2 regions of the Paenibacillus sp. R14(2021) genome follow, and region 2 is predicted to be linked to the other one. Evidence: a T-box and tRNA genes for the amino acid it is inferred to sense, from the RefSeq annotation. Region 2 holds a T-box; the other holds one or more tRNA genes.

Region 1 (16,323 bases), 120 kb from region 2:
GGTTAGCAGCGATGACAAAGGTTAAAGGAACGGCAGATAAGAATTTAAGCAATGTCGTAGAGGACCTGGATCAAAATCCGGTCAACAGCCACCAAGCGCAGCAGCTGCAGCAAGATACGAATGACAGGAGGCATCAATCGCAGTTGAACCATGACGAGCCTACGGATTTGTACCACTCCCGCAGCTAATTCATCTATCATGAAGGAGGTGCCATCTGATGGGCGGTAAATCAAAGAGCGTCCCGGTGCCAGATCCGTACGCTGGGCAGCGGCCCAAATCGCGTCAATCGCAATCACAGCCGCAAGAGCCGTTGTCAGGCTCGAAGAAAACGAAGCAGGCTAACCATGTAAGTCACCATAACACTGAAGGCTAGTGCACTCTTACCTGTATGATTGCCCCTTGATCCCGGAATCCATTCCGGAATTAAGGGGCTTTTTCACGTGGAGGGGATGTATGTCTGGTCTTCCAGATTTCCAGGCGATGGGTTAAAATGAAAGTTGCTCATATAAAGGGAGGGGTTTGGAAATGAAAGGTTGGAAGAAAGGTACAATATTGCTGCTTGCTGCGGGGATCGCTGTGCTGACAGGCTGCAGCTCCTCCGGTTCGCCCAAAGACGCTATCTTGGATGCGATGACGAAGACGAGTGCGGCCACAAGCATGACCTATAAAGGAACGCTTACGATTGATGATATTACGCTCCCGCCAATTGCCGGCGCGGAGGCTGCTTCGCCTGTTATGGCAGCCCTGCCGATTCTGCTTAAGGGAGCAGTGATTCAAATCCATGGCGCGGTGCAGAAAGACCCGCAGCGTGCAGAGATGACCTTTGACGTTACACTTGGCAGCGGCGATGTGAAGATAACGGCCGTCGTCCCGGTCATTATTACGAAGGAGAAAGTGTGGATCAAGGTGCCGCAAATTCCGGGTGTTCCGCTTCCGGATACGATCGCCGGCAAATTCGTAGAAATTGATGCCAAGAAGCTGGCAGCCGAGCAGGGAACGCCGGATATTTCCGCTGAGTCTGATGTGCAGAAGCTTGGCCAAGATGTGCTGAAGACACTGTTTGACAGTTTAGATGAGAAAGCGTATTTCAGTGAGCCGGAAGCTGCCGACGTGAAAGGACTTCCCGCCGACTATAAAGGCGACCGCTTCATAAGGATGTCCGTTAACGAACAGAATGCCGATGCGGCATTAAGTGCAATCGCGGAGAAGGCGATGCCTGCCATCATTGATCTACTGCTGAAGAACGAAGCTTACATGAAAGTACTTCCGCTCTCAAAGGAACAACTGGAGGCGTCCAAGAAGGAAGTAACAGCCGAGACCTTGAAGAAGGCTGTTCGCATTCATACCTTTGAGGTTACCGGCGGAATCAAGGACGATTATTTGACCTACGAGGACGTCCAAATGAATGTAGAGAAGACCGATGCGGGGCAAGCTTTGAAGATGGCCATTCATTTCAATATGGCGATGGATGATCTTAATAAAGAGATAAAATTCGAATATGATCTGCCGAAAGATGCCGTGCCTGTAGAATCATTGCTGCCTGCCGGCTCATAAGTAAAAGGATCACAAAAAGCGTTCATCTCCTACCTGGAAATGAACGCCTTTTTTGATGTTGAAGCCGTTTAGTGCAAGTTGTTTAGGGGGTTAGACTGTTACTTTTTTGGCAAGACGTGCCGCTGCTTCTTCGGCTTCTTTGTTTGCTTTCTCCAGCACGACAGCTTTGTCGAGCACGGAAGTGCCTTGTGCACGGATGATTTGGTAATCTTCAACGCCGAGGAAAGCGAACATCGATTTCAAATATAAATGGGAGAACTCATTCTGCGTGTACCAGTCATTGTTCGTGTAAATACCGCCGCTGCCTTGGATAACGAGCAGGCTGCGGCCGTCTTTGAGAAGGCCTACACTGCCATTTTCCGTGTATTTGAACGTTTCGCGGGCAATCAAGATGTTATCCATGTAATCCTTCAGCTTGGAAGAAATGTTGAAGTTGTGAAGCGGCATGATGATTACGTATTTTTTGGCGCCTTTGAATTGTTGCAGCACTTCGTTCATACGGTCAGTAACGCGTTTCTCTTCGTCTGTGAGCTCTCCACCGGAAGCGAGTTTACCCCAAGCGCTAAGAACCGTGCCGTCAACGGCTGGAATCTCATCAGCGTACAGATCGATTTGTTCGATCGTTTCGTTAGGGTTCAATTTGCGGTAAGCTTCAATAAAGTGTTTACCGACTTCAAGACTTACGGATGCCGGGGAGTCGACAGTAGCATGCGCGTTGATGACAAGCATTTTTTCCATGGTGGAATCACTCCTAAGTATAGTATAGTCCAATTGGCGACAGAATTAATCGCCGATTTGATTTGACTCTAATATACGACTGCCGCCATTTGAAGTCAAATCAATTTTTTTGGAAAGTACTGCAATTGACAAATGGCTCCATTATTCTATAGATTAGAAGTAATTTACCCATGCTGAAATGGGGGTTGGCAATGCAATATAGTATCGGAGTGGAATATGCGCTTCACTGTCTGGTTTACTTAATCCCGAGTGAGGCAACAATCGGAATCAAGGAACTTGCTTTTTTTCAAGGCATTCCTGAGACGTACTTGTCCAAAGTGTTTACGAAGCTTTCGAGGGCCGGAATTGTTACGTCCGTTCCTGGCGTTAAAGGAGGGTTCAAGCTTGCGCGAACGCCTGACGAGATTTCCTTCTGGGATGTCGTGGAGGCCGTCGAAGGCAAGAAACCGGCTTTTCAATGCCAGAATATTAAAGATAAGGGGTACTTGTATCGTAACAACGACTGCTCTGACTGTTCGGTGTCCACAGGCGCGTGTTCGATTAATTTAGTTATGCTCGAAGCCGAGGAGACTATGCAAAATTACTTGCGCAGCAAGAAATTATCGTGGTTGGATGAGGAACTAGACCGCGTATTGCCGACGCAGGCTCGATTGGATACCCGGGCGTTTTTTGGCAAGAAGCAATAGAGAGTGGAGCAAGGGACGAAGAATTGGGCTGTTTCTGCGGTGGCAACCGGGAAGCAGCCCTTTTGATTAAGCGGTAATTTCAGTCCTGCGCCAAGGAATAGGACACGTTTGCAATTCGAGGGACAAGTAGGATCCGAGCTGCATATTTTGAAATAGCAGATCCTAGCGGTGTTCATGTTCCCTGTGATGAATCAAGCTGCAGGTTATTTCCGATTCAGATTAGGACGAGTGACCGGAGGGTGTCACGGGCGTAGGAAAAGCAGTATTGATTTAAGGGGGGCAATTAGATGGTTGATGCAATCACAACAGCGTTAGCCCTAAAGAAAAATTATGTTGATGTTCGTTTATATGGTACAAAGGGAAACGGCGTCAATGACGATACGGCTGCTATCCAAGCTGCTATTGCTGACGCAAGTCGGAAAGGGATTGGAGCTGTCTATTTCCCGGCGCCTGACGCGGCCTATATGGTGGATGTCAGGAAGCCAATTATTGTACCGTCCAATATGATTCTTTTCGGGAACAAGGGACAAAGCGTAGTCAAGGTCATCGCTTCCACCGTTCATAACGATAACGATCATTTCTTCGGGGGTATTAACTCGCTGTTCGTTCCAGGGACGCTGGCAGACAGGCGGGCATTTACGAAGGACGCTTTCGGAAGCCATATTCAATTTGACGGCTTGGTGCTTGACGGGAACGCATCGAGTATCGACCAGACGGGGTATCTGAAAGAGGCGAATAGTGCAGGATTCAAATGCCTGTATGTGAAGAACCTTACGATAACGAATTGCGAGGTCAGAAACTTTCTGAATTCCGGCATTTATACGTATGGCTGCACGTTTGTTGCTATTAGCAGGAATCAAGTGCATCATAATGGACAATTCGCGTATACGGCTCAAAACGGTTACTCCTATTCCAATGGCGTAAGCCGCAACGGCATTTCATTATCTGGAGGGTACTTGCCTGGACAATCGGTGCAAGAGAGTCCCTATTCATACGACTATGAAGTGACCAACAACATCGTTCATGACAACATGGACGAAGGCATTATGTTTGCTTATCAGAAGCGGCTCTTGATTTCGGGGAACTTCGTTCATAACAACGGAGACATGGGAATCGAGGGGGATGGCGGCTATAAGACGACAGATACCATGCCGGATGTGCCGGGAACTGTTATTCCAGGCGATGTGATAATTGTTAATAATTTCATCTATGACCACCCGCACAAAGCGATTTCGATCGGTTCATCGAACATGCAAAAAATTAAGGTATCAGGCAACGTCATTCGAAACTGTGGAGAATGGGCTATATTTATCGGTCAGGAATCGAACTCGACCGTCATTGTCACGGATAATAACATTCATAATTACGGCACTGAAATCGCGCAAAATGGGACGAATTATCATGCGATCTATGTGGAGTCGCATCACGTTAAAATTCAGGACAACTATATCTATGCCCCGGTCTTTGACCCCGCAGCAGGTGTGGCTGGCGGAACCTCGACAGGCAGCGGAATCGTGGTAAGCCGCGCCTATGATTGTACCATTCAGGACAATACGGTATTCGGCGGCGGGAAGCTAGGCATCATTGTGGATATTTGGCGGATGAGTGACCTCGGCGAAATCATGCGTACCCTGAAAGTTGAAGGGAACACGATCAGTCATGTTCATCGCCAGGGCATCTACATTAACGCCAACCTCTCGACGCATATGCATCAGGCGGCTATCAACAACAATAATATATACAACTATCAGGCAGGATACGATTATTCTGGCGGCCAAAGCTATACGCTTTACAGCGGCATTGAATTCGGATCGAGCACCCGGATCAAGAGTCTCACCACTTGCGGCAACACAGTGATGAATGAGATGGACCAGACAATTATAACTTCAACGGGACAGCCGTTGAACAAGGTGCCAGGGCAGAATGCCATTAACCTGCCCTCAACACAAGACAATATCGTTAACTGCACGTTAGTTGGCAATGAAGTGGCATATGGCGGTCAGTTCGTTTCTGTGAATAACACCGATAAGGTACAGTTTCTGACGATGCCTGGCAACAACATATTCGGCAAACGCCTTCTCTACGGAAGTGCAGTTCCTTCGGGAGCAGTTAAACAATATTACGTTGGAGACGTCATGTATCATACAGCGCCTGCAGATGGGACAGCGATAGGTTGGGTATGCGTGGCATCTGGTAAGCCGGGAACGTGGGCCGAGTTCGGGTTCATTAAATCTCAAAGATCCGGCCAAATTGTGTACAACGGCAACGGTGCAGCAATGACGAAAGTCATCCCGCACGGATTGGGTGCGGTGCCTTCCGCTTATTTTGTTCAAGCGGTCAGTATTGATGCTGGAAACGCCGTCGTTAAGCGCGTAGCGGCGGATGCCGCCAACTTGACAGTAACTTTCGGCATTGCACCGGTAACGGGTACGAATAATGTGACACTTAATTGGCGGGCAGAGCTTTGATAGTCAATGCGTGCTGAGAAGTGAAATCAAAAAAAGCCCCAGACAGGGGCTTTTTAACATTACGCTTGACGTTTAAGCCAATCTTCGAAACGGGTGGAAGTGATACGTGGGTTGCTGCTCTGTGGAACAAGGGATAGTTCGGTCACTGGAGCACAGTAGTAAGTCACTTTATCGTCGGCGACCACTTGACGATTATCTTGAGTTGAACGCATGGATTGTGTAACGAATTCTTTGAGGCTAATCCGTTCAGGACCAGCAATATCTATAAGGCCATTTAATGGTGCACCGACTGCGAAATCAACCAAAGCGGCAGCTACGTCGTCACCAGCGATCGCTTGTATCGAAGCGTTCGGCGTACGTACGATATCGTCCTCCGCGAAAATAGCGGTGAGACCGCTGGCGAACTCGAAGAATTGTGTCGCGCGAACGATTGTATAAGGAACGTTAGAAGAAGTAATCAAGTTCTCTTGGGCCATCTTCGCACGGAAATAACCGCTAAATAGAAGACCATCCGTACCGACGACGGATAGCGCCACATGGTGCCCGACTCCAGCAGCTGCTTCAGCAGCAAGCAGATTACGAGTAGACGTTTCGAAGAATTCCAATACAGCTGCATCTTCCCAAGATGGTGAGTTCGAAACGTCAACCACGACTTGAGCACCTTTAAGTGCTTCGGCCAGTCCTTCACCCGTAATCGTATTAACACCCTTTGAAGGTGATGCAGCGACTACCTCATGACCAAGATCGATTAGTTTTTTACCAAGTTTTGTTCCAATCATTCCAGTACCACCGATAACTACGATTTTCATATTTATTCTTCCTAGATATTCTATGTTTTTGATTTTCTTCATTGATTTTAATGTACATACATAAAACGACTAAGGGAACTGCTCTGTGACAATAGACTAAGAAAAACGTATTGAAAAATATCCTCTATAAATAATGTCTTTACCAACAATTATCAATATTGTATTGTGTGCGAACGGGATGTTTAGTGAAAAAGAAAAAACCCTTGATTCTCAAGGGTTTGAGTTATTATATATGGCGCGCCCGATACGATTCGAACGTACGACCTGCAGTTTAGGAAACTGTCGCTCTATCCTGCTGAGCTACGGGCGCGCGGTAAGGTTAATAATAGCATGAAGGACTCAGAGGAATCAACTGCCATCGGCAGTGCCAAATGGCGTAATCGCCTGTAATAAACCGACACAGCGTGGTCGAACAAGGAAGTTAAATAGTCCTAAATGGGAGAAAAAAGTGAGAAATAGGTCCCTAATTAAAGTTATTTTGTAGAAAATTGTCGAAAATTTATCGCTTTATACGAAATTTAGTCGACAAGATTTTACAAAAATTACAGCCTCCAACGTATATAATTAGGTTGTTACTTTTTGTAACTGATGATGATGCGATAGGAGCTGTCCCGAGGGCGTCATGAACGACAAAATGAAATTACTCCATGAATTGCAGGTGCTCCGCATAAAGCTGTTCGAAGCTGCCGAAGCACGCGGAAGTTTAACTGACCCTGAGGTACTTGCTATAAGTGAAGCAGCTGATGAGCTTATTGTGACGTTACAACAGCTTCAGAAGAACGAACTGGTCAAGAGTGTCCAGCTAAATACGTTTTCGTAGACGACGGAAAAATTGGGTAAGCAACTCTCCGCATTCTTGCTGCAGCAGCCCGCCGACGAGTTCGGTCTCATGATTGAACCGGGGCTCTTGAAGCAAGTTCATGAGCGTACCGGCACAACCGGCCTTGGGGTCGATTGTGCCGTACACTACTTTTCGAATCCGGCTCTGAACAAGCGCTCCCGCGCACATCGGACAAGGTTCCAGCGTGACATACAACGTGCAGTCCAGTAATCGCCAAGCACCCAGATTGCGGCTGGCTTCCCGAATGGCAATCATCTCGGCATGTGCGGTCGGATCCAAATTCGTCTCCCTCAGATTGAACCCCCTGCCTATGATTTCCCCATTCTTCACGATGACCGCGCCAATCGGAACTTCACCAATGGCTTCTGCACGCTTTGCTTCTTCTATAGCCGCCTGCATATAAAGGTAATCGTCTTCTTGAAAATAGTCTGTTTGATTCATACTTGAATGCCTCCATTAACGCTGTTATTGCGATCAAAAGCCTTATTCGACGAAGAACGACTGTCGATATTGCTCGAATTGTGCCACGAACACGCATTCGTTGTTAACAGCTTGTGTATAAAATTGTGGATAACTATAATTTATTCACAACTCTATTCACAATCTATTCACTTTGCTTGTGAATATGGGGAGAAATCTGTGCACAACTTTATCTTAAACAATGACGTATTCAACATTTGTGAGCGGATATACGCATTACGCGAAATAATTAGATAAAGCAAGCGGTTGGGAATTGCTTTCATTTTTTTACAGTTGTGTTATGATCCAAATAAGATGTCTATTCGTGTGCAAAAAGGGTGTGTCGCATATTGTCGGTTAAGACAAAGCTATCCTTTATGATCTCAACCATCGTATTCATATTGTTAATTCTCAATATGATCCTGAACGAATATTCGACACGAATCAATTTGAAATCCGAAGTCGAGATGAGCATGATGTCGATCAGCCAGCAAATTGCTGCTAATGTCATGCAGAATGCGAAGGAGAATGAATTCGTTCAGTCCGTCTTGGTCGACAAATTGAAGATGGCCTCTTTCTCCGCAGCCAGTCAGCTCCCCCTTGATATCAAGGATATCACAAGTACCCAGCTTGCGCAGGCCGCTGCTCTGTCAGGCGTTCCCACCATGTCCCTCTTAACGAAAAACGGTAACGATTTACACATCGTTTATTCCACGAACCCTGCCGAATTAGGCAACTTAAGTTCAACCTGGCAAGAGCGTAAAGTGATCAATTCTGCGCAGAAGGAGCCGTCCTACCAATTTTGGGCGGGACCTGAAGAAGTCTCCATGCTGGGGGCGAACGCCCACCTTGCACAAGAAACCTTCTACGCCGATGCTAATCGCAATTATATCATTCGATGCTATATGGAAAGCGATCAATTAAGCGACTATCGCAAAATCGCGCAAACGAATGAATTCTCGAACGAAATGAAGAGCGGTAATCCGACGATTCTGGAGATCACCGGGTTCAATCCTGCGCTGTTCAACAAGGATTCGATTATCAGTATCCCTTCGATTATTAACAGCAAGCAGCTGCAGGAGCGTCCTGTTCCCTTCGGCACGTATTCATTCAAAGACTTGAACGATGATGCGCAAAGCGTGACGGAGGCGCTCCGAGGTAAGGCCGTGATTCGCTATACCTCGATTAATGGTCGCGCCGTCATTAAGAGCTTCATCCTGATGAAGGAGCCGACCCCTTACGTTGTCAGGCTGGTAATGGACAAAAAACCGCTTATGCGGCTGATGGATGAACAGCGGTCGAATCAGGTTTTCATATCGACGGTGCTTCTCATTATTGTGGTGATCTGCAGCTACTGGCTGTCGGATATATTGCTTCGCCCGGTTCGTTCGATTCTATGGAAGGTGAACGAGGTGTCATTGGGACGTTTCGAGAGTTCCATCGAGGTAAAACGCAAGGATGAGCTGGGACAGCTGGCGCAGCGGGTCAATGCGATGTCGAAGAATCTCGGCATCTATATGACGAAGCTGAAGATGGCATTCGAAGAGAACCGGTCGATGAAAGAATACTTGGAATCCTTCATTAATCATACGACGGATGCCATCCATGTCGTGGATCTCGATGGCCGAATTACGCAGGTAAACCGCGCCTTCGAGCAGTTGTTCGGCTATGAGACGGAGGAGGCGCTCGGCCGCTCGCTGCCGCTTGTTCCGGAGCATCTGGATAAAGAAGAAGAGCAGAAGATGGAATGCTTGAAGTCCGGGAAGCTGCTGACTGCGCGCGAGACGCTGCGTGTTACGAAGAGCGGAGAATGGATATCCGTGAGCGTTACGACCTCTCCGATTCGCGATAAGCACGGTGAGATTCGGGCGATCGCGAGCATTACGCGCGACATGACGAGCCGCAATAAGATGGAGGAGCTGCTTCGCAGATCCGAGAAGCTGACGACAGTCGGACAGCTTGCCGCCGGCGTCGCGCACGAGATCCGCAATCCGCTGACGACGCTTCGGGGGTTTCTGCAGCTGCAGCTGCAAACGTCGAAGCTCAATACGCGGCATGTCGAAATTATGCTGTCGGAGCTCGACCGCATTAACCTGATCGTCGGCGAGTTTCTAATTCTAGCGAAGCCGCAGGCGACACGGTTTGTCGAGAAGGATATCCGGTTTATACTAGGAGATGTGATTTCGCTTCTGGACAGCCAAGCGCATTTATGCAATATTGTGTTTGATGCGTACTTCTGCGACGAGGAATGCCGAATATCCTGCGAGGAAAATCAACTGAAGCAGGTATTCATCAATGTACTCAAGAACGCGATGGAAGCGATGCCGAGCGGCGGGATGATTACGATCGATGTGTCCCTGCAGGAAGCACAGCAGCTGCGAATATCCATCATGGACGAAGGTATCGGCATATCCGAGGAGAAGATCGCCAAGCTGGGCGATCCTTTCTATACCGATAAGGACAAGGGGACAGGGCTTGGCATTATGGTCAGTCAACGCATCATCCAGAGCCATCAGGGCACGCTCGAAATCAAGAGCAAGGTGGACGTGGGTACGACCGTCATCATTACTCTCCCGCTGCTGAAAGAAGCCGGTTCCGATGCCTAGCAAGCAGGGATTCGCGGTTTCATGTACAATATACATACATGAGAGGTGAAGCGCATGGTGGATACGAATGGCTACAGCGCGCTGCTTGTCGGGGCAACCGGCCTTGTCGGTTTCGAGCTGCTCCAGCAATTGCTCGGTGACGATAATTGCAAGACGCTGACCGTGCTCGTTCGAAGACCGCTTCGTACGCTTTCTGTCCCTGCCGCAGCTCGCGCGAAGATGACCGTGCTCACGGCTGATTTTGACCGGCTGGAGGAAGCGCTGGCCGACGTGGAAGCAGACATCGTCTTCTGCACGCTCGGTACGACCATCAAGAAAGCAAAGACGCAGGAAGCGTTCCGCCAGGTCGATCTGGCGTATCCGGTCGCGCTGGGGGAATGGGCGAAGTCACGCGAAGCAGGGAAGTACATCATCGTCTCGGCCATGGGCGCCAGCGTAAAGTCTTCAATCTTCTACAACCGCGTGAAGGGTGAAATGGAAGCGCTGCTCGGCGAGCTGGGCTTGCGAGAGCTGCATATTGTCCGTCCATCGCTGCTCCTGGGGAAGCGGGAGGAATTCCGGCTTGGCGAGAAGCTGGCTATACTGCTGAGTCCGGTGTTGAAGGCCGTGATGCAAGGACCGCTTCGATCGTATCGGCCGGTTCGGGCGGAGGATGTGGCTTCCTTCATGAGACGAACGGCTGAAGCACCTGTAACAGACGGGCCTGATCCCGTCATCAAAATTTATGAGAACCATGCGATAACGGTAAATTAGCCGATATTAGATAGGGTAACCGTGCGGGGTGAACAAGTCAGTTGAGGATTAACAAGTTTATTAGCGAGACGGGCTTCTGTTCTCGGCGAGAGGCCGATAAACTCGTAGAGAGCGGCCGCGTGTCGATTAATGGCGCAGTGGCGGAGCTCGGCAGTCAAGCGGAGCTTGGCGACGACGTGCGGGTAGACGGTCGTCCCATCGGCGAGCAGAAGAGTCATGTGTATATCGCGTTGAACAAGCCTGTAGGCATCACAAGCACGACCGAGGCTCAAGTCGCAGGCAACATTGTCGACTACATCGGGCATGAGGAGCGTATCTTCCCGATCGGCAGACTGGACAAAGACTCCGAGGGGCTCATTCTGCTCACGAATGACGGAGATATCGTCAACCGTATTCTCCGCGCGGAGGGCAAGCATGAGAAGGAATACATAGTCACGGTGGACCGTCCCGTCACGCCGCGGTTTCTCAAAGCCATGAGCGAAGGCGTCCGTATTCTCGGCGCGATGACACTGCCCTGCAAAGTCGAGAAGGAGTCCGACCGGGTATTCCGGATAACACTGACGGAAGGCAAGAACCGCCAAATCCGGCGGATGTGCCAAACGTTCGGCTACAATGTCAAGAAGCTAAGGCGCGTCCGGATTATGAACATCCATCTGGGGCAGCTGGCGAACGGCAAGTGGCGCGACTTGACTAAGGGAGAGCTGAGCGAGCTGTTTGCTCTATTAGACTACCAGTGATCAGATGCCACCCTGCTTTTCCCGGGAAATAACAGCTAAACCAACATCGTTCGACGCAGTCGACGGCGATGTTGGTTTTTTTGCACGTTCCAGCGCCATGTATAGGGTGAAATTTCCAGTGGTGCCAAGGGCCGCCACTGCCGTTTCATCTTGCCATGGGAGAAAACATGAAGTAAAATTATAAAGGATTGTCCTCACTTTGCATAGAGGGTTTCACAAAAAATATTGTCTAGCGGGATGTGCGATTGTTCATGAGCAGCAAGGCCGTCATATTGGGATGCAATTATTATATAGGTTTGAGTACGATCCGTTGCTTGGGCGTTCATGGGGTACATACGGTTGCAGTCGATTATACCGATAAGAACACCTACGCAGTGAAGTCCAAATACTGCTCGGAGCAGCTAGTTGCCCCGCATTATAAGGAAGATCCGAAGGGATTCATCCAATTTCTGAAAGACTATGCGGCCAAGCAGAGCGAGAAGCCGGTTCTTATTCCTTGTCATGATAATTATGTGGAAGTCGTGGATGAATATCTCGATGAGCTGAGAGAGAGCTACCTTATTCCGCAAACGGAGAAGGGCCTCTACACGAAGCTTATGAACAAAGAAACACTGCAGCGTATTGCGCTAGAGCTCGGCGTTGCCGTACCGGAAACCGTGCGCGTCGGCGAAGAAGACTTCTTCAACAAGATTGATACGATTATCAAATATCCTTGTATTATCAAGCCGGTAGATTCGCCTGCTTTTGTCGCTAAATTCCGAAAGAAGCTGTTCAAGGCGAACAACCAGCAGGAGCTGGAGACGGCGATCGCGGCTTCGCATGAAGCGGGACTGGAAGTCATCGTGCAGCGGATCATTCCGGGTTTTGACGACCATATGTATACGTTCGACGCTTATATGAATCAAGAGAGTAAGGTTACGCATTGGGTGACCTGCCAGAAGTTCCGCCAGTACCCTATTAATTTCGGCGCATCCGTCTACACGGGACAGCGCTATGTACCGGAGCTGTACGAGCTTGGCGCGAAGTTCTTCGAGGCAGTGGGGTTCAAAGGCTTCGCCGAGATCGAGTTCAAGAAGGATGCAGAGACGGGGCAGTACTATCTGATCGAGATTAACGTTCGGATTACGAACCTCAACAATTTGCTCTACCGTTCAGGCGTCAATATCCCGTACATCACATACCGGGAGCTGACGGGCTCGCCCCTGCCGCCGCATGCGGTGAAGAAGGATACAGGTCTCGTATTCTGGTACGCGTACGAGGATCTAATGGCGGTTAGAGGGTATATTCGCACCGGTCAGCTGACCGTGGGACAAGTCATCGCGTCGTACTTCAAGCCCAAAGCGCCCGCCATCTGGGATTGGAAAGACCCGAAGCCGGCGTTCGCCTTCTTCGGTATGATTGCAGGCAAAGCGCTGGGCAGATTCACGAGACGTTAGGCACAAGGACGATGCAGGCGTTCAAGAACGCTGCATGCTCGCAGAAAGGACCAGAGCTATGACGAAATTGCAGGAGCTTCTACAAGCGACAACGATTATTGAACCTATTCATGCCGAGGATCTAACGATAGCCGGCATTTCTTATCATTCGCAGAAAGTCACGCAGGGCGATCTGTTCGTATGCATCACAGGCTACAGCACGGATGGCCACAAGTATCTTGGCGATGCGGTATCCCGGGGCGCCATCGCTGCCATTGTGGAGCGGGTCCAGCCGAATATCGCGGTGCCGCAGTTCGTCGTGCCGAACAGCCGGATTGCGCTTGCGCAGCTGGCCAGCGCCTTCTACGGGCATCCATCCGAGCAGATGAAGATGATCGGCATTACCGCGACCAATGGCAAGACGAGTACCACGTACATGACCAATGCCATTCTAGAGCAGCATGGTCTCAAAACAGGCATGATCGGCACGGTCATCATCAAAATCGACGACGAGCGTATTCCGTCTGAGCTGACGACGCCGGAGTCGCTGGACCTGCAGTCGTATCTGAAGCAGATGCTGGACCGGGGCGTATCCCATGTCAGCATGGAGGTATCCTCGGCTGCGCTGGAATCTCACCGCGTGGAGACGGTTGGGTACGACATCGTCTGCTTCAACAACCTGAGCCGCGAGCATATCGATTCGCACGGGACGTTCGAGCAGTATTTTGAAGCCAAAGCCAGCCTGATCAGAGGGGCAAGCGAGAAGAGCTATGCCGTCTTGAATCTGGACGATGACTATGCGGCTTCACTTACCACGCAGACGCGGGCGAAGGTGATTACGTTCGGCTTGAAGAGCGCGGAAGGTACGCTTTACTGCAAGAACTTGGACCTGTCCACAGGCCGGGCCAAATTCACGGTTGAAATCATGAAGCCCTTCGAAGCGGGCGGCATTCAATACTCGCCGAGCGAGTTCAACGTGGAGCTGCGCATTCCGGGGCTGCATTCCGTCTATAATTCGATGGCGGCCATTGCGATTGCGCTGCTGTGCGGGGTACCGATCGCGACGATTCAAGAGACGCTGCGCACGTTCGGCGGCGTGGAACGCCGATTCCAGTTCATCCATGAGGATGGATTCATCATGATCGACGATCATTTTGCGAATCCGGGTAACATTGACGTGACGCTGGAGACGCTGCGCTATATGGATTACGAGAAGTTCCACCTGGTGTATGCGATTCGCGGCTCCCGCGGCCCGATCATTAACCGGGAGAACGCGGAAGCGATCGTGAAGTGGATGACCAAGCTGGAGCTGCACGAGATTATCGCCACTCGCAGCCAGTCACATGTGAACAGGCATAACATCGTTACCGATGAAGAAGTCGACGTGTTCATGGAGGTTATGAACGAAGCGGGCATCGAAGTGAGGCTGTATGCAGAGCTGCCGGACGCCATTCAGGATGCGCTGACGAAGGCGGATCAAGGCGACCTGGTGCTGCTCGCAGGCTGCCAAGGCATGGACCCCGGCGCAGAGGTCGCGCTTGGACTGCTGGATCAACAGACTGCAAACAAGGACAACTAAGAGACGCTGGTTAAAGACGAACGATTATTTCATATAAAGTAGGTTGGATAATGGAGCGTAAACGGTTAGGTGTTCTGGGCGGAATGGGCCCGAAAGCAACGTCCGTATTTATCGATCAGATTATCGAGAGCACGGCGGCTGACAGGGATCAAGACCATATCGACATGGTTATCCTGAATCATGCCTCTTTACCGGATCGGACCCATGTCATTTTGGAAAACAGCGGCGAGTTGTTCCTGAAGGAAATCGAGAAGGATATTCGGCTGCTGGAATACGCGGAGGTAGCGAATATCGCGATGCCTTGCAATACGGCACATTATTATATTCAAGACATGCAGGCCATGACGTCGATTCCGATCATCGATATGGTCGAGGAATCGATGAAGGCGATTCGCGAGACGTTCGGCAGCGGCTGCAAGATCGGCATTCTGGCGACGAACGGCACGCTTCGCAGCGGGATATACAGCGAGTCTGCCCGCCGCCTCGGCATGGTCCCGCATGAGCCGGATCAGGATGTGCAGCAGCAGGTGATGAACATCATCTATCGTGACATTAAGCGCGGCATCCCTAGTAACCCGGCGGAGCTCGAAGGCATCATTCATGATATGGTCACGAAGGAAGGCTGCGACTGCGCGATTATCGCTTGCACCGAGCTGTCGATCATCAAGCTGAGCGAAGAAACGAAGCAGGTCAGCATTGACGCGATGGACGTGCTTGTGCGGAAGTCGATCGAGCTGTCCCAATAATTGCAGCAGGCGCTTACCGTCGCAGATAGCGGCGGCTGGCACTGCACAGCTGCGAATAAAAACAAGAAAGCCGTCAGGGCGACCTGACGGCTTTCTTGCAACCACAACCGATTGTTACTTCGTTGTCGTGGAGATACTGGCTGCCTTGGAGGCATCCGCGTATTTCCGAATGATCGACACTTCGACGCGGCGGTTCTTGGAGCGTCCAGCGGCCGAGGTGTTCTCGGCAATTGGGTGGTACTCGCCGTAGCCGATGTTGCTGAACAGCTTCGGATCGAGCTTCTTGTTGTCGAGCAGGATATTCATGAACCGGATCGCCCGCATAGAGCTGAGCTCCCAGTTCGATTCGAATTCGGTATTGTTGATCGGCACATTATCGGTGTGACCGGAGACGATAACCTCATAATCCGCGTACTTGGTCAGCATGTTGGAAATCTCGATGGCCAGCTTGCGCGATTCCGGCTTAACCTTGGCGCTGCCCGGTGCGAAGAGGGAGCTGTCGCTGATCGTGATGGTCAGCTGCGACTGGTTCAGCTTCGTGTCTAGCTGCGTGGTCAAGCCATTCGTTTGGATGTACTTGTCCACCTGCTTCTTCAGCTTCTCCAGGTCTTCCTGTTCCTTCTGCATCAGCGCTTGGCGCTCTTTCTTCTGCATATCTTCTTCGTCTTCATGGCGCTTCGGCTTGTTCGTATCCTCGAATTGCTGGCCGTCCTGAACGACCGATGAATTATCCAGCACGCCAATGCCGCTGCTGAACGCGATATTGAACGCGGCGCTCATGTCTTGGAATTTCTTGGAGTCCGTGGAGCTCATGGCATACAGCACGATAAACAAAGCGAGTAGCAGGGTCAGCAGATCGGCATACGGGATAAGCCAGGTTTCGTCGGCGTGCTCCTCGTGGTGCTCACTCTTATGCTTTTTGCTCAACCGCT
Region 2 (16,323 bases):
TGAAGACGGTCGGCGCGCTCTTGAACTGCGAGACCGGCGTCATGACACCCTCCTGCAGTGCCGTCAAGTAGAGAAACGGCTTGAAGGACGAGCCGGGCTGCCGCGTATCAGCGAACACGCGGTTGAATTGATTGGTCTTGTAGTCGCGGCCGCCGACCATGGCTTTAATGTAGCCCGTGCGCGGATCGAGCGAGACGAGCGCGGCCTGCTGCTCCGATTGCTCGGGAATCCCTGCGGCGACGGCCGCCTCCGCGGCCCGCTGCGCTTCGGGGTCCAGCGTCGTGTAGATGCGGATGCCGCCTTCGCTCAGCATCCCTTCGTCGATGCCGAGCTTATCGACAGCCATATACCGGACGTAGTCCCGGAAATACGGTGCGATCCCGGTTTGCTTGCTTGTTCCGAGCGGGACGAAGCTCAGCATTTCGGCGCCGGCGGCTTCGGCATCGTTCTGCTGGATAATGCCTTGATCCGCCATCGTCTGCAGAATGGTCCGCTGCCGGTCTTTGGCGTTTTTCATATCCATATACGGAGAGTAATATTTGGGCCCCTTCGGAATGCCTGCTAGCATCGCGCTTTCCGCGAGCGTCAGCTCGGAGGCGTGCTTACCGTAATAGAGCTCCGACGCCGCTTCCGCGCCGTATGCGCCGTGGCCGTAGTAGATTTGATTGAGATACAGGGAGAGAATCTCGTCCTTGGAGTAATGCATCTCCAGCTGGATCGTATACATCGCTTCCTTGAACTTCCTTGACCACGTCCGCTCATGCGTCAAATACAGGTTTCGCGCCAGCTGCTGGGTCAGCGTGCTTGCACCCTGCTCGCGGGAGAAATGCGTGAAGTTGACGACCGCGGCGCGGGCCATCCCTTTCATATCGAAACCCAGATGATCGTAGAACCGCTGATCCTCTATCGCAAGCGTCGCCTCCACGAGGTAAGGCGAGATGTCCTTAAGTGGCACGGACTGCCGGTTCTCCCCGGCGTGAAACGTATCGATGACATGGCCCTGCAAGTCGAGCATCTGCGACGTCTGGCTGATGGAGGAAGCAGGGAGCGCCTGCACTCGCAAATAATAGAGGAAGCCGAAGGCTGCCATAAACAGCACAAGCAGCGCGCAGCCCGCATAGAATAACCCCTTGCGCAAGCGGCGCAGCAGCGGCGTCCACCGCTCGGCTCGCAGCGTAATTGGCAGCCGGAGCTTGCCGCCGCCCGGCGTGATACGAAATCGTCTCATCTCAGATGTCTCCTTACTGAAACCTAGAGTATCCTCTTAGTATGGAAAACATTGGAGACACCTATTCAAGACGGCCGATGGCAGGTATGAAATTTTTGTGTAGGAATGGCAAAAGGTTGCTTTTTCCCCTCGTTAACTTATAATACAGATTGACACATTTGGCCCTATGATCAATAGCAGCACCATACATAGAAGAAAGCAGGGATTAACCCATGGAATTGTGGTACACGGAGAAACAAACGCCGTCTTACGGCATTACGGCGAAAGTGAAGGAAACCTACGTAAGCGAGCAAACGGAGTTCCAGAAGCTCGATATGATCGAAACCGAGGAATTTGGTACGATGCTTGTCTTGGACGGCATGGTCATGACGACTGACAAGGATGAGTTCGTTTACCATGAAATGGTGGCGCATCCCGTGCTCTACACGCATCCAAACCCGCGCAAAGTGCTTGTGGTCGGCGGCGGCGACGGCGGCGTAATCCGCGAAATCCTGAAGCACCCGAACGTGGAGAAAGCCGTGCTTGTCGATATCGACGGCAAGGTTATCGAATATTCGAAGAAATATTTGCCGAACATCGCGTGCGGCCTCGACGACCCGCGCGTCGAAGTCATCGTGAACGACGGCTTCATGCATATCCATGATCACAAGAACGAATACGACGTCGTTATGGTAGATTCCACGGAGCCTGTCGGCCCGGCAGTCAACCTGTTTACACGCGGCTTCTACCAAGGCATCTATGATGCGCTGAAGGAAGACGGCATCTTCGTCGCGCAAACGGACAATCCATGGTTCACGCCGGATCTGATCTCGAGCGTCAACCGTGACGTGAAGGAAGTATTCCCGATCGTGCGCGTATTCTGGGCGAACGTTCCGACGTACCCAAGCGGCCTCTGGACCTTCACGATGGGCAGCAAGAAGTACGATCCGCTTCTTGTAGAAGAGTCCAGCATTCCTGAAATCGACACCAAATATTACTCCCCGCGTCTGCACAAAGCGGCATTTGTTCTGCCGAAATTTGTTGAAGATCTCGTGAAGTAAGAGAGGGAGCGTAAATCATCATGAAACTCGACCAAAAATATTCCGGCAACGTGTTTATCCTGAGCTCGGAAGACTACAACAAGTCTAAAGCGGTCATCTACGGCATGCCGATGGACTTTACCGTATCGTTCCGTCCGGGCTCGCGCTTCGGCCCGCCGCGCATCCGCGAGGTGTCGATCGGCCTGGAAGAATACAGCCCTTATCTTGACCGCAGCCTAGAAGACATCGATTATTTCGACGCAGGCGATCTGCTGCTGCCATTCGGCAACGCGGCGCGCTCGCTCGACATTATCGGCGAATTCGTAGGCGGTGTGCTGGCGGACGGCAAGATGCCTGTCGGCCTTGGCGGCGAGCATCTCTGCTCGTGGCCGATTTTCCAAGAGGTATACAAGAAATATCCGGACATGGCGATCATCCATTTTGACGCTCATGCGGACCTGCGTGAATCGTACGAAGGCGAGCCGCTCTCGCACTCGACGCCTCTGCGCAAAGCAGCTAACCTGATCGGCGGCAAGAACGTGTACCAGTTCGGCATCCGCTCAGGTTCCCGCGAAGAGTGGCAGTTTGCCCGCGAGAACATCAATTTCCACCCGTTCGAGGTGCTGGAGCCGCTGAAGAAGGTGCTGCCTGAGCTGGCTGGCCGTCCGGTTTACCTGACGATCGATATCGACGTCCTGGATCCGTCCGCTGCGCCGGGCACGGGCACGGCGGAAGCCGGCGGCATCACGTCGAAGGAATTGATCGATGCGGTTCACGCGATCGCGCGTTCCGGCGTCAATGTTATCGGCTGCGATCTTGTTGAAGTCGCGCCTGCCTACGACCCGACGGAACAAACGCAGATCGTCGCGGCGAAGGTCATCCGCGAAATGCTGCTCGGTTTTATTAAGTAATGAGCGATAACGCCGTCATTGTGCATGATGCACGATGGCGGCGTTTTTTTGTCGTTTTTTTGCCGGCAGCCGGATTTACTCTATTTTCACGGTCAAGATACCAAGTGAAGCCTCTCGCTGTAAACTAGGAGTAGAGCGGCGATTTTCCGAAAAAGTTGTCCCGGCCCTGCGGAAAGTCGAGGTCTCGGCGCTTGGAAGCTTTCTTTTTTGGTCATACTGGCTACTAGTGTGAGACGATTGAGGGAGGCACGAGGCATGACGATTTTGCCGATACATGAACGGCTGGCAGAGCTGTGGACGATTCGCGGAGGCCGCCGTCTGACGGGAGAAGAGCAAGCGGATTTCGAGCATTGCCTGGCGGTGAATGCGATGCATATTAGACAAATCGCCAATTTGCACAACCTTTCGCTGGCCGCATCCATGATTGGAGACGTGGAGTGGCAGCATGAAATTTGCCGCAGACTGGAGAAGCTGAGCGGACTTCCACCGGGCTCGCCCCAGCTGTAGCTGCAGCATTGCGCTGTCCATTTCTCGGGCGGACAAGCTTGCTGCCGGCGTGCTTTGCCCATTGCAGATTGCGCGAGCGCCTGCTTCCGTTTAAGCTCGAAGCATGAAGGAGGAGGAAGCCATGCGTGTTCACTCATTTCCACCGATCATCGACGAGCGGGCCAAGGTGCTGGTTCTCGGCAGCATGCCGGGCGAAGCATCTCTGGCCTTGAACCAATATTACGGGAATCCGCGCAATCATCTTTGGCGCGTGCTGTACGGTCTATTCGGCCGGGAACCGGACGAGGCTTACGAGGCGAGGCTGGCATTTGCGGCAGAGCAGGGATTTGCCTTATGGGATGTTATTGCATCCTGCGAGCGGGAGGGCAGCTTGGATGCCAATATCCGCGCGGAATCGCCCAATGATTTTCCGGGCTTGCTTGCGGCTTACCCGGGGCTGCGCTGCCTGGCGTTCAACGGAACGAAGTCGCACGACACGTTCAAGAAATATTTTGGCGGCCGTCCGGAGTTCGCGGCGCTTGCGAAGCTGAAGCTTCCTTCCACGAGCCCCATACCGACCAAATTCATGCGGACGACGGCTGACCGGATCGAAGCTTGGCGGGTGCTGCTTCCGTATTTGAAGTGAGATTTGCCCTTTGCAATTTGGGTGAGGTCGCATATAATAGGGGAAATAACAGCCACATACGATGAACGGGACAGTAGCTTGCATTGAGCTGCCAGCAGCGAGCCGGGTTGGTGAAAGCCGGCGCAGCGGTGCAAGGGAAGCGGACCCGGGAGTTGATCGCCCGAACACGGCCATACGGTGAATGGTTATGCAGCCTTCCTCCGATGATCCGCTTTAGGTCGATCCGGTCACGCCGTTATCGTGTTCGAGAGGCTTATCACGCGCGTCTAACCGTCGCCGTTGTCCGCATTTTAGCGGCAGCGGATACCCGGGCAGAACGATGCGGTGAATGAGCCAGAAGAGTGGTACCGCGGAAATCAACCTCCGTCTCTTTCATTAGAGACGGGGGTTTTCTTGTTTATTTCGAAGAAATTGTCTCGGTTGTATCTGCCGTTTCTTTGAATTTATACGGAGGTGAAAGGGATGAACCTGTTATTGCAATGGGCGGCGGTACAGCTAACAGACCATTTGGCCATGCCGCATGAGGAAATTGCTTCGCTGCTGGAGATCCCGCCGAATCCTGAGCTCGGCGATGCCGCGTTTCCTTGCTTTACGCTCGCGCGCACGCTCAAACGCGCACCGGCAGCGATAGCCGAGGAGCTCGCCGCAGCCGTAACCGCCGGCGGCGGCGCCATCCGCGCGGAAGCCAAGGGGGCGTATCTGAATCTGTTCTTCCAGCGCGAGACTTGGGCGCCTAAGCTGCTATCGCCCGTGCTGCTCCCCGATTTTGGCTATTCGCAGCAAGGTGCGGGTACGCGCGTCATCATGGATATGTCCTCCCCCAATATCGCGAAGCCGTTCGGCGTGGGGCATCTGCGTTCCACGATGATCGGCAATGCGCTAGCCAATATTTATCGCTCGCAGGGTTATGACGTCGTGACGGTGAACCATATCGGCGACTGGGGGACACAGTTCGGCAAGCTGATGGAGGCATACGCGCGCTGGGGCGACGAGGAGAAACTGAAAGCAGCGCCAATCCGGGAAAGCCTCCAGCTTTACGTTCGTTTCCATGAGGAAGCGGAGCAGGATCCCTCCCTGGAAGAGAACGCGCGCCGCTGGTTCTGGAAGCTCGAGAACGGGGACGCGGAAGCGAAGCGCTTGTGGCAGTATTTCGTTTCGTTCAGCATGGAAGAGTTTGACCGCGTCTACGCCCGTCTCGGCGTGGAGTTCGACTACACGCTGGGTGAAAGCTTCTATAATGATAAGATGGGTGCTGTTGTCGACCTGCTGAAGGCGGACCGGCTGCTAGTGGAGAGCGACGGCGCGCAGGTGGTTCGGTTGGAGGAGGAAGGGCTGCCGCCATGTCTAATTCTCAAATCAGATGGCACGACGATCTATCCGACACGCGATTTGGCCACTGCACTCTACCGCAGGAACGAAATGGGCGGAGACCTGCTGTTGTACGTGGTCGGCGGCGAACAGAGGCTGCATTTTCAGCAAGTATTCGCCGTGCTGTCGCGTATGGACGAGGAGAGCGCCGCGCAGTGCCGGCATGTCGCCTTCGGGCTTATGAAATTCGAAGGACGCAAAATGTCGACCCGCAGAGGGCAGGTTATTTTCCTCGACGAGGTGCTCGATGAAGCCGTCTCCAAGGCAGCGGCCATTATCGCGGAGAAGAATCCCGATCTGGAAAGCGCGCAGGACACGGCGGAGGCTGTCGGTATCGGGGCGATCGTATTCGGTGATTTGAAGCATAACCGGATGCTGGAGGTGGACTTCTCGCTGGATGAGGCGCTTCGTTTCGAAGGGGAGACCGGTCCGTACGTGCAATATACGGCGGCCAGGGCGTTCAAGCTCCTGGAACGCGGCGGACTTTCCTTGGCCGAAGCGGAGTCGCGCAGCCTCTCCGGCGCGGTGGACACGGCTTCGCTGCAGCACTATCTGGCCGGCGCGGCGGCATGGGAGTCTCTCAAGCAGCTTGCCTCGTACCCCGAAGCGGTGCTGGAGGCGCTGCGTCAGAACGAGCCAGCCGTCGTTGCGCGGTTCCTCCTGGATGCGTCCAAGCGCTTCAACCGTTTCTATCATCAGGAACGGATCATTACGGACAATAAGGAAGAGACGGATGCGAAGCTGCTGCTTGCCGCAGCCGTGGCGGGCGTGCTCCGTTCAGGGCTTTCGCTGCTTGGCCTGCGGACGCCGACCCAAATTTGACGGTCGTGCATTGAAATTGATACGGCACCTGTATATAGTGAGGACAGGAGTATGAAGGTGACGGGAGACCGTAATTCATGAATGATAAAGCTAAAGTAAAGATTACGCTCGAGAGCAATATTGACGGCGAAGTGGAGAAGAACGTATTCAGCGGTGAGTGGTACCGCAAGGGCAGTACAGTCTACCTCAAGTATGAGGAGCTCGAAGAGGGCGGCAGCGAGGTGCGGACGCTGGTTCGCTGGCGTGACGGCGAGCTGAGCGTCACGCGGCGCGGCGACGTGGAATCCCAGCAAATTTTCGCGGCAGGCGTCCGGCGGGGCGGGCAGTATGCATCCCAGCATGCTTCCTTTTATTTGGAGACCGAGACGAGCCTGCTCTGGGCGCAGTTCGGCGATATGGCGAAGGCAGAGCCGATTGAAGAGCCGCTGCTCCCGCATTTGCCGATGCTGCTGGAGTGGCATTACCGGCTGCTCGTCGACGACGAGCCGACAGGGGAATTCGTGATCCGGCTTCGGGCGGAAGAAGCGTAAATGAAAGACCATGCCTACGAATAGGCTTACTAGAATCAGGAGGAAATGATTGGTTATGAAACTCAATGTGATTGAACAGCTTCACCAGCAAGTGAAAGACGCGCTCGCTGATGCGGTCGTGGCGGCAGGTCTTGCTGCGCGCGAGGAGCTTCCGGTATTCGTGCTGGAAGTGCCGAAGGAGAAGGCGCACGGCGATCTCGCGACGAATGCGGCGATGCAGCTGACCAAGCTGGCGAAGAAGAATCCGCGTCAGATCGCGGAAGCGATTATCGCGCATCTGGATACGGCCAAGGCCTCCATCCAAAGTGCGGAAATCGCCGGTCCCGGCTTTATCAACTTCCGCATTGACCGCGGCTATCTGTACCCGGTCATCGGCCAAGCGGCTGAGCAGGGCGCCGATTATGGACGTATCGGCGTCGGTGAGGGACAGACCGTTCAAGTCGAATTCGTCAGCGCGAACCCGACGGGCAGCCTGCACCTTGGTCACGCGCGCGGCGCGGCTGTAGGCGACGTGCTCTGCAACGTGCTCGATTTCGCGGGCTACAAGGTTACCCGCGAATACTATATTAATGACGCCGGCAAGCAGGTAGCGAATTTGGCGTTGTCGATCGAAGCGCGCTACAAGCAGGCGCTGGGACTAGAAGCCGAGATGCCGGAGGACGGCTACCACGGCGAGGATATCGTTGGCTTCGCCAAGGCGCTGGCGGCTTCCGAAGGCGACCGCCTGCTCTCGCTGCCCGAGGAGGAGCGTTTCACTTTCTTCCGCGATTACGGCCTGGAGCGGGAGCTGAACAAGATCAAGCGCGATCTCGGCGAGTTCCGCGTAGCGTTCGACGTTTGGTACAGCGAAACTTCGCTCTATCAGACCGGCCAAGTGGAGCAGGCGCTTGCCGCGCTTCGCGAGCGCGGCCAAGTCTATGAGGAAGAAGGCGCAACATGGCTGAACACGATGGCTTACGGCGACGACAAGAACCGCGTTCTCGTGAAGAATGACGGCTCGTACACGTATTTGACGCCGGACATCGCCTACCACCGCGACAAATTTGGCCGGGGCTTCGACAAAATGATCAACATCTGGGGCGCCGACCATCACGGCTACATTCCCCGCGTGAAAGCGGCGATGGAGGCGCTTGGCAACGATCCGCAGAAGCTGGTCGTGCTTATTGCGCAAATGGTCAGCTTGTTCCAGAACGGCGAGAAGGTCAAAATGTCCAAACGGACCGGTAAAGCGGTCACGATGGAGGATCTCATGGAAGAGGTCGGCATCGACGCCATCCGTTACTTCTTCAGCATGCGCAGTATGGATTCCCATCTGGATTTCGATATGGATCTCGCGATCTCGACTTCTAACGAGAATCCGGTGTTCTACGTCCAGTACGCACATGCACGGATCTGCAGCATCTTCCGCCAGGCGGAGGAGCAGGGAATAACAGTGCTGCCGCTTGCGGAAATCGATCTCAGCAAGCTGACCTCGGAGCATGAGTTCGATTTGCTCCGCAAAATCGGCGAGCTGCCGCAGGAAATCGCGGAAGCCGCGGCGCAGTATGCGCCGCACCGCTTGATTCGCTATGTATATGAGCTGGCATCGTTGTTCCACAGCTACTACCGCGCCGACCGTGTCATCACCGAGGATGCGGCGCAAACCCAGGCGCGCTTCGCGCTGCTCGGCGCCGCAAGGATTGCGATCGCCAACGTGCTGCGGCTCGTCGGCGTCTCCGCGCCGGAGCGCATGTAGCACTTACGCCAATCGCCTCCAACATACGGGCGGCTGCTTAACCCAAACATTAAACAAGCCGGGAGCTACCGTTCCCCGGCTTGCAGCATACGCATCACATCAAGCTCCCCGGTCAGCCGGGGGGCTTTCGTGCCCCTTAGGGGCAGCATGGACCGTTTGACGACGGCCTTGATTTCCGTCGGAGTCAGCCCGGGCCGGTATGCGAGCAGCAGTGCAATGGCGCCGCTGACATGCGAGGTGGCCATGGACGTGCCGCTCATTTCGTTATATTTGCCGCGCAGCCAAGAGGATAGGATCTTATCGCCAGGTGCATACACGTCGATATGAAGCCCGCGGTTGCTGAACGGTGCAATGCGGCGAACACGGTTCGTCGCGCCAACCGCTATCGTCTGCGGATACCGGGCAGGGTAATCGATGGATTTGCGTTTCCCGTCGTTGCCGGAGGATGCCACGATAATAACGCCGGCATTGAATGCGTTCGTCACGGCGGTAAGCAGCGATTTGCTGCGCGTTTTCATGCCGAAGCTCATGTTGACGATATCCATGTTGTTCCGCACGCACCAGTCGATGCCGAGTACAATATCGGATACGAAGGCGCTGCCGTTCTGATCGAAGGCTTTGACGGGATACACGGTCGCACGCGGCGCAACGCCAATCATGCCGTGCACCTGGTTGGCGGCGGCGATCGTGCCGGCGATATGCGTGCCGTGGCCGTTGTCGTCATGCGGCAGCGTGCCGCGGCTGAGCAGGTTGATGCCCCGCCCGAGCGATTGTTTCAGATCGGGATGGCTGAAATCGACGCCGGTATCGATGACGCCGATCTTGACCCGGTGCCCTGTCGTGGTGCTCCAGGCCAGCGGGGCTTTGATTTCCTGCACGCCCCAGGGGATGCCCCTCTCCCGCGCTGCCGGCTTATGCACGGAAGCGTGGACGGAGACGTGAGGATCGTTTTCGATCCATAGTCCCTCGCAGGGGGCGGCTGCCAGCAGTTGATTGGATACAGGCAGGGAGAAAGCTTTTATGGAGGGTAAATGGCGAATGGCATCGAATCTGCCTTCGTCCGGTTTTTCGAAGTTCGACCACTCGAGAAGGAAGCGTTCGTAATCGCTCTGCTGCTGAAATCGGACAATTCGCCGCTTTTCGACCGGTGCGGCGAGTGACAGCGCGTTGTGCAAGAGGCGGAGAATTGCAGATCTGTCCAAATTTGGCTTCCCCTCCATGGCGAATCATGCTGAAGTATTGTATGAATTCGCGCAACAAGCTGTATAAGCAACTTGCCTTTTTTAACATAATTAGGCGCCAAACCGTGTCATTCGCCGCGGGTGCACATAATATAAACCAAGAGCCGTTCCCCGGCTCTTATACCCGGAAGCGGCGGTAATCGCCACGGCCGGAAGGATACAGTCAGAGCGGAGGGTCGTCCTCCGCTTTTTCTTTTTGTCTGCCCGGATGAGGGAGCGCTTGCTTTTTGAGAAGAAATAGGTTTTACTATAATTTGATAATGGATTGCCTGCATCCGGCTGGCAGTTTGACATGAGAGGAAGTGTCCGAAATGAGCAGCGAGATCGTCTTGAAGATCGATCCAGAGCGCTTGAAGGAAATGCCGATGGTCGACCTGGCATTTGAATTGCTTAAGGCGGCGAATACGCCGTTTTACTATCGTGACATCATGATGGAAATTGCAAAAATTCGGGGCTTGTCCCAAGAACAAATCAACCAAGTGATTGCGCAAGTATATACAGAAATCAACATCGACGGACGTTTCGCGTGCGTCGGAAGCAATATGTGGGGATTGAAGCGCTGGTATCCGGTTGAGCGCAACGAGGATCCAGTCGGCAACGCGAAGCGTTCGCGGATTATTAACGACGAAGAAGACGACGACGACGTCTATACGGACGAAGAAGAAGAAACCTACGCGTCGGAAGATGACGATTTCGATTCCTATGATGAAGACCAAGAGATTTTCGACGAAGCGGAAGCGGAAGAGGAAGTTGACGAAGAGGTCGTTATCGACGACGAAGAAATCGAAGAAGACGGCATAGAAGGCGAAGTTGACGGAGAAGAAGCCGACGACGCCGAGGACGAAGAAGAAGATTTCGAGGATGACGACGCTGAGGCTGACAAGTAAATAAGAACGCCGCGGCACGCATCGCCGAAGTACGGCAAATGCCGCTTCATCATGCCTTGACAGGCAGCCTAGCCGCGGAGTAAACTATTGTTTGGGCTTCAAGTTCGGACATAAGTATAAGCCAAATTAGAAAGTGCCCCGTTTGTATACGGGTGTCACTTTTTTCTTTTTTATGGGCCGTTTTTCTTCGGAAATTGGGAGAACCTATATAATAACCATACAGGCGTGGAGGGTATCATCAGTGACTAAATACATTTTCGTAACAGGCGGTGTTGTTTCGTCGCTTGGCAAAGGCATCACGGCAGCTTCGCTCGGGCGTTTGCTCAAGAACCGCGGTCTTAAAGTGACCATTCAGAAATTCGATCCTTACATTAACGTTGACCCGGGAACGATGAGTCCTTATCAGCACGGCGAAGTGTTCGTCACCGACGACGGCGCGGAAACGGATTTGGATTTGGGCCACTATGAGCGTTTCATCGACATCAATCTCTCGAAGAATAGCAATGTTACGACAGGGAAAATCTATTCGACGGTTATTACCAAAGAGCGCCGCGGCGAATACTTAGGCGGTACCGTGCAAGTTATCCCGCATATTACGAACGAAATCAAGGACCGCGTATTCCGCGCCGGCAAAGAAACCGGCTCCGATGTCGTCATCACCGAGATCGGCGGAACCGTGGGCGATATCGAGAGTCTTCCTTTCCTGGAAGCGATTCGTCAGATTAAGAGCGATATCGGGCGCGAGAATGTCATGTACATCCACGTTACCCTCATTCCATATATTAAAGCAGCCGGCGAGGTGAAGACCAAGCCGACGCAGCACAGTGTGAAGGAGCTTCGCAGCATCGGCATTCAGCCGAACGTCATCGTTTGCCGTACGGAATATCCGCTTGCCGAAGACATGAAGCGCAAGATCGCGCTGTTCTGCGACATCGATGCGAACGCAGTTATCGAGTGCCGCGATGCTTCCACGCTGTACGAAGTACCGCTGAACCTGCAGGCGGAAGGGCTTGACGAGATCGTCGTCAACCATTTGAAGCTGACCACGACGCCGCCGGATATGACGGCTTGGGAAGACCTTGTGCGCCGCGTGAAGCAGCTTAGCCGCACGACTGAAATAGCGATCGTAGGAAAGTACGTCGCGCTTCATGATGCATACCTCAGTATCGTCGAATCCTTAAGCCATGCCGGTTTCGATGCGGATGCAGACGTGAAGATCCGCTGGGTAAACGCGGAAGAGTTGACCGAGCAGAACGTGGCTGATAAATTGCAGGGCGTTAACGGCATTCTGGTTCCGGGCGGTTTCGGAGACCGCGGAATCGAAGGCAAGATCACTGCGATCCGCCATGCGCGCGAGCACAACGTTCCGTTCTTCGGCATCTGTCTCGGCATGCAAGTGGCCGTGATCGAATACGCCCGTCACGTAACGGGGCTGAAGGATGCGAACAGCTCCGAGATCAACCCGCTCACGCCTTACCCAGTCATCGACCTGCTGCCTGAGCAGAAGGATATCGAAGATATGGGCGGCACGATGCGCCTCGGCTTGTACCCTTGCAAATTAACGCCGGGATCGCTGGCTGCGCGTGAATATGGCGATGAGCTTGTGTACGAGCGTCACCGTCACCGGTACGAATTCAATAACGAATACCGCGAGACGATCGAATCCGCGGGTCTGCGTATTACGGGCACGTCGCCGGACGGCCGTCTTGTTGAAATGGTGGAGCATCCGGAGCATCCGTGGTTCCTTGCCGTTCAATTCCATCCGGAGTTCACATCGCGTCCGAATCGTCCGCAGCCGCTGTTCCGCGGATTTGTCCGCGCGGCGCTGCAGGCAGCAGAAGGTAAGTAAGACTTCAATTAGTCAAAGTTTTTTTCCAACGGAGCAGGAAAATGAGTGCCTTAGCACGAAATCATTAACGATTATGGAATTCTAATCCAATCGAGACGATTTGACTGTCGTGCATTCCTGGGAGGGTTTCAGTTGGAAAACAAGAAAGTCTTGATAGTCGATGATCAGAATGGTATCCGTATTTTGCTGATGGAAGTGTTCAGCAGCGAAGGGTACATCACGTTTCAGGCGCCGAACGGCAAGCTTGCACTGGAAATCGTGAAGAATGAATCGCCTGACCTGGTTCTGCTTGATATGAAGATTCCAGGCATGGACGGTCTTGAAATTTTGAAGCATGTCAAGGCGATCAACAAAGAGATTAAAGTCATCATGATGACCGCTTACGGTGAACTTGACATGATAAAAGAAGCGACTGATCACGGCGCGCTCATGCATTTCACGAAACCATTCGACATCGACGAGATGCGGATGGCCGTGAATCAACAGCTGCGCGGCGGAGAATCAGGCGGATGGTATGCGGTGGGATCCTAGTAAAGGGTCCCGCTTTTTTTTGTGTCCAGCGCCGTGACTCTGGCAAGACTTGTACAAATCGAAACCTGATTGTGGTATAATCATTTGGTGCGATATCAGAGGCGTGATGCAAGATAAGTCAGGCGCATGTCTTCCAAACCAGTTGTCTGCAGCCTGCAGAAGTGGTGTTCGAAGCGTCGCATAGATCAAAGACAACGTATGGAGCCCACAGCGACCCCATACCACTTTAGGAGGAGTAGAGAACTATGCCACTCGTTTCAATGAATGAATTCCTGCCGAAAGCCAAAGCAGGCAAATTTGCGGTAGGCCAATTCAACATGAACAACCTGGAGTTCGCGCAAGCGATCACAGACGCTGCAATCGCAGAGAAATCGCCGTTTATTTTCGGCGTATCTGAAGGCGCCCTGAAATATATGGGGATCGAGTATACTGTTGCAATCGCTCAAGCGGCTGCGAAGAAATCCGGTCTGCCGATCGCGCTTCACCTGGACCACGGCAGCAGCTTTGAAGTTGCAATGAAATGTATCCGTGCGGGTTTCTCGTCCGTTATGTTTGACGGTTCCCACTACTCGCTCGAAGAGAACATCGCGATTACGAAAGAAGTCGTAAAAGCAGCTCATGCGATGGGCGTATCCGTTGAAGGCGAGCTTGGCACAATCGGCGGCGTTGAGGATGACATCAGCGTTGACGAAGAGAATGCTTCTCTTGCAAAACCTGAAGAGGCGATCCGTTTCTACGAAGAAACAGGCGTAGACTGCCTGGCAATCGCAGTAGGTACGGCTCACGGTATGTATAAAGGCGAGCCTAAAATCCATTATGATATTATTCAAAAAGTAACCGACGCTATTCCAGTTCCTGTCGTATTGCACGGCGGTTCCGGCGTACCGGACGAAGCAATCCGTTTGTCCGTTGCAGCAGGCGTGGGTAAAATCAACGTGAACACAGAGAACCAAGTTGCTATGACGAAAACGATTCGTGAAGTGCTTGCGGCCAGCGACTCCGTTTACGATCCGCGTAAATACCTGGTTCCTGCACGCGCAGCTATGCAAGCCGTAGTACAAGAGAAAATCCGTTTGTTCGGCAGCAGCAACCAAGCTTAAGCTTAACTTCCGATAGTCAAAGGAATTAAACAGCCGCGTAAAGCGCAGATGAGAAGCAGGCGCCCCGTCCTTCAAGATCGTTTGAAAGATGGAGCGCTTGCTTTGTGGCATTATGGGCCTTCGGGCTGTTTGCTCCTTTGCTCACACCGGATGGGAGGATAACGAATAGGTATGGAAAAGTTGATGATTCGCGGCGGACGTCCGCTGCGCGGCACTGTGCAAATCAGCGGTGCGAAGAATAGTGCGGTTGCGCTGCTGCCCGCAGCTATTTTGGCCGAATCTACGGTAACGCTGGACAATTTGCCGCATCTGAGCGATGTTGCCGTATACAGTGAAATTCTAGAAGAGCTTGGCGGGGTAGTCGAGTGGAGCGGCGAGTCGATTGTTATTGACCCTTCCGCTATGAAGTCCATTCCGATGCCTAATGGTAAGGTGAAACTGCTTCGTGCGTCCTATTATTTGATGGGCGCTATGCTTGGACGCTTCGGTGAAGCGACTATTGGAATGCCTGGGGGCTGCAACTTCGAGCCTCGCCCGATTGATCAGCATATAAAAGGATTTGAAGCGCTTGGTGCGACGGTTTCCAATGATCATGGTTCCATTCGCATCGTGGCGGAGGAGCTGCGCGGCGCCAAAATTTATCTGGACGTTGTCAGTGTAGGGGCAACGATTAATATCATGCTGGCGGCTTCAAGAGCCAAAGGCTCCACAATCATCGAAAACGCGGCAAAAGAGCCTGAAATTATAGATGTAGCTACGCTCCTTAACGCCATGGGCGCGAAGATTAAAGGAGCCGGAACGGAAACGATCCGAATTGAAGGCGTAGAGCGGATGCACGGCTGCCGGCATTCCATCATTCCCGACCGGATTCAAGCGGGTACGTATATGATTGCTGCAGCGGCAACGCGCGGCGACGTACTAATTGACAATGTCATACCGAAGCACTTGGAAGCGATGACGGCGAAGCTTCAGGAGATGGGCGTTCATGTTTACGAAATGGATGAGTCGATTCGCATCGTCGGACAGCCCCAATATGAAGCGATTGACGTAAAAGCTCTCGTTTACCCCGGATTCGCCACGGACCTGCAGTCTCCGATGACAAGCCTGCTTACGCAAACGACCGGCGTCAGCATTCTGAGCGATTACGTCTACAGCAGCCGGTTTAAGCATGTGCCGGAATTGACGCGAATGGGCGCGAATATTCGCGTAGAAGGGCGCTCGGCGATTATTGAAGGCGGGCCGCTTAACGCAGCGAAGGTCCGTGCGGCCGATCTTCGCGCAGGTGCCGCACTCGTCGTAGCGGCGCTGACGGTGGAAGAAGGCGTAACGGAAATTACCGGCGTTGAATATATCGACCGGGGGTATGACAACCTGGTTGAGAATTTGCGCATGCTCGGCGCCGATGTTTGGCGCGAATAGTAGATTTTATAATCATAGAATCGGCCCGGAATAGAGTAGGCCGATTCCGGCAATGATGGAAGAAGCTTGTCCTTTTATGCAAGACTAGGGGGACGGTCTCCTTCGAATGTTTGATTATATTTCCAGGGGAAGCAACTTGCACCGCCATAAGGACGGCGACAGCCGGTTCTTCTTGAACCTTGATAAGAAGTGGTGATATTATGTCTGAACTTCAGATCACAGATCTTGAAGTCATGAAGCTCACAGAGCTTTATAAGCTGGCCAAACAGCACCAGATTCAGGGCTATGGCCAATTGAAGAAGAGAGAATTGATTTTCGCGATTTTACGAGCACAAGCTGAACAAAGCGGTCTAATGTTTATGCAGGGCGTACTTGAAATTTTACCGGAAGGCTTTGGGTTTCTGCGTCCCATCAACTATTTGCCAAGCCCCGAAGATATCTACATTTCAGCCTCACAAATCCGCAAGTTTGATCTTCGCACTGGTGATTTAGTATCCGGCAAGTGCCGGGCTCCTAAAGAAAACGAAAGATTTTTCGGACTGCTTCAAGTG

Evidence for each region. The T-box of region 2 lies ahead of argS (arginine--tRNA ligase). A T-box ahead of a tRNA ligase gene usually reads a tRNA of that ligase, here a tRNA-Arg.
Region 1: it has a tRNA-Arg gene. The T-box ahead of argS (arginine--tRNA ligase) is inferred to sense a tRNA for this amino acid. The anticodon was not compared.

The regions. Positions count from the first base shown of each region.
Region 1 is NZ_CP080269.1:4,119,554-4,135,876, forward strand. Features, by position in the region: gene KXU80_RS19165 (hypothetical protein) at 12-188, shown strand; gene KXU80_RS19170 (small acid-soluble spore protein P) at 218-373, shown strand; gene KXU80_RS19175 (hypothetical protein) at 526-1,554, shown strand; gene KXU80_RS19180 (FMN-dependent NADH-azoreductase) at 1,645-2,292, opposite strand; gene KXU80_RS19185 (Rrf2 family transcriptional regulator) at 2,484-2,978, shown strand; gene KXU80_RS19190 (right-handed parallel beta-helix repeat-containing protein) at 3,266-5,446, shown strand; gene KXU80_RS19195 (SDR family oxidoreductase) at 5,506-6,255, opposite strand; tRNA gene KXU80_RS19200 (tRNA-Arg) at 6,489-6,565, opposite strand; gene KXU80_RS19205 (aspartyl-phosphate phosphatase Spo0E family protein) at 6,878-7,075, shown strand; gene tadA (tRNA adenosine(34) deaminase TadA) at 7,058-7,537, opposite strand; gene KXU80_RS19215 (sensor histidine kinase) at 7,906-10,161, shown strand; gene KXU80_RS19220 (NAD(P)H-binding protein) at 10,216-10,914, shown strand; gene rluF (23S rRNA pseudouridine(2604) synthase RluF) at 10,956-11,651, shown strand; gene KXU80_RS19230 (carboxylate--amine ligase) at 11,903-13,087, shown strand; gene KXU80_RS19235 (Mur ligase family protein) at 13,146-14,645, shown strand; gene KXU80_RS19240 (aspartate/glutamate racemase family protein) at 14,729-15,391, shown strand; gene motB (flagellar motor protein MotB) at 15,506-16,318, opposite strand; gene motA (flagellar motor stator protein MotA) at 16,302-16,323, opposite strand, start outside.
Region 2 is NZ_CP080269.1:4,237,219-4,253,541, forward strand. Features, by position in the region: gene KXU80_RS19735 (transglycosylase domain-containing protein) at 1-1,228, opposite strand, end outside; gene speE (polyamine aminopropyltransferase) at 1,441-2,268, shown strand; gene speB (agmatinase) at 2,289-3,158, shown strand; gene KXU80_RS19750 (DUF7667 family protein) at 3,414-3,665, shown strand; gene KXU80_RS19755 (DNA-deoxyinosine glycosylase) at 3,787-4,290, shown strand; T-box leader at 4,343-4,664, shown strand; gene argS (arginine--tRNA ligase) at 4,759-6,480, shown strand; gene KXU80_RS19765 (YwiB family protein) at 6,558-7,010, shown strand; gene argS (arginine--tRNA ligase) at 7,066-8,745, shown strand; gene KXU80_RS19775 (S8 family peptidase) at 8,811-9,947, opposite strand; gene rpoE (DNA-directed RNA polymerase subunit delta) at 10,298-10,873, shown strand; gene KXU80_RS19785 (CTP synthase) at 11,115-12,722, shown strand; gene KXU80_RS19790 (response regulator) at 12,855-13,253, shown strand; gene fba (class II fructose-1,6-bisphosphate aldolase) at 13,499-14,353, shown strand; gene KXU80_RS19800 (UDP-N-acetylglucosamine 1-carboxyvinyltransferase) at 14,525-15,772, shown strand; gene rho (transcription termination factor Rho) at 15,973-16,323, shown strand, end outside.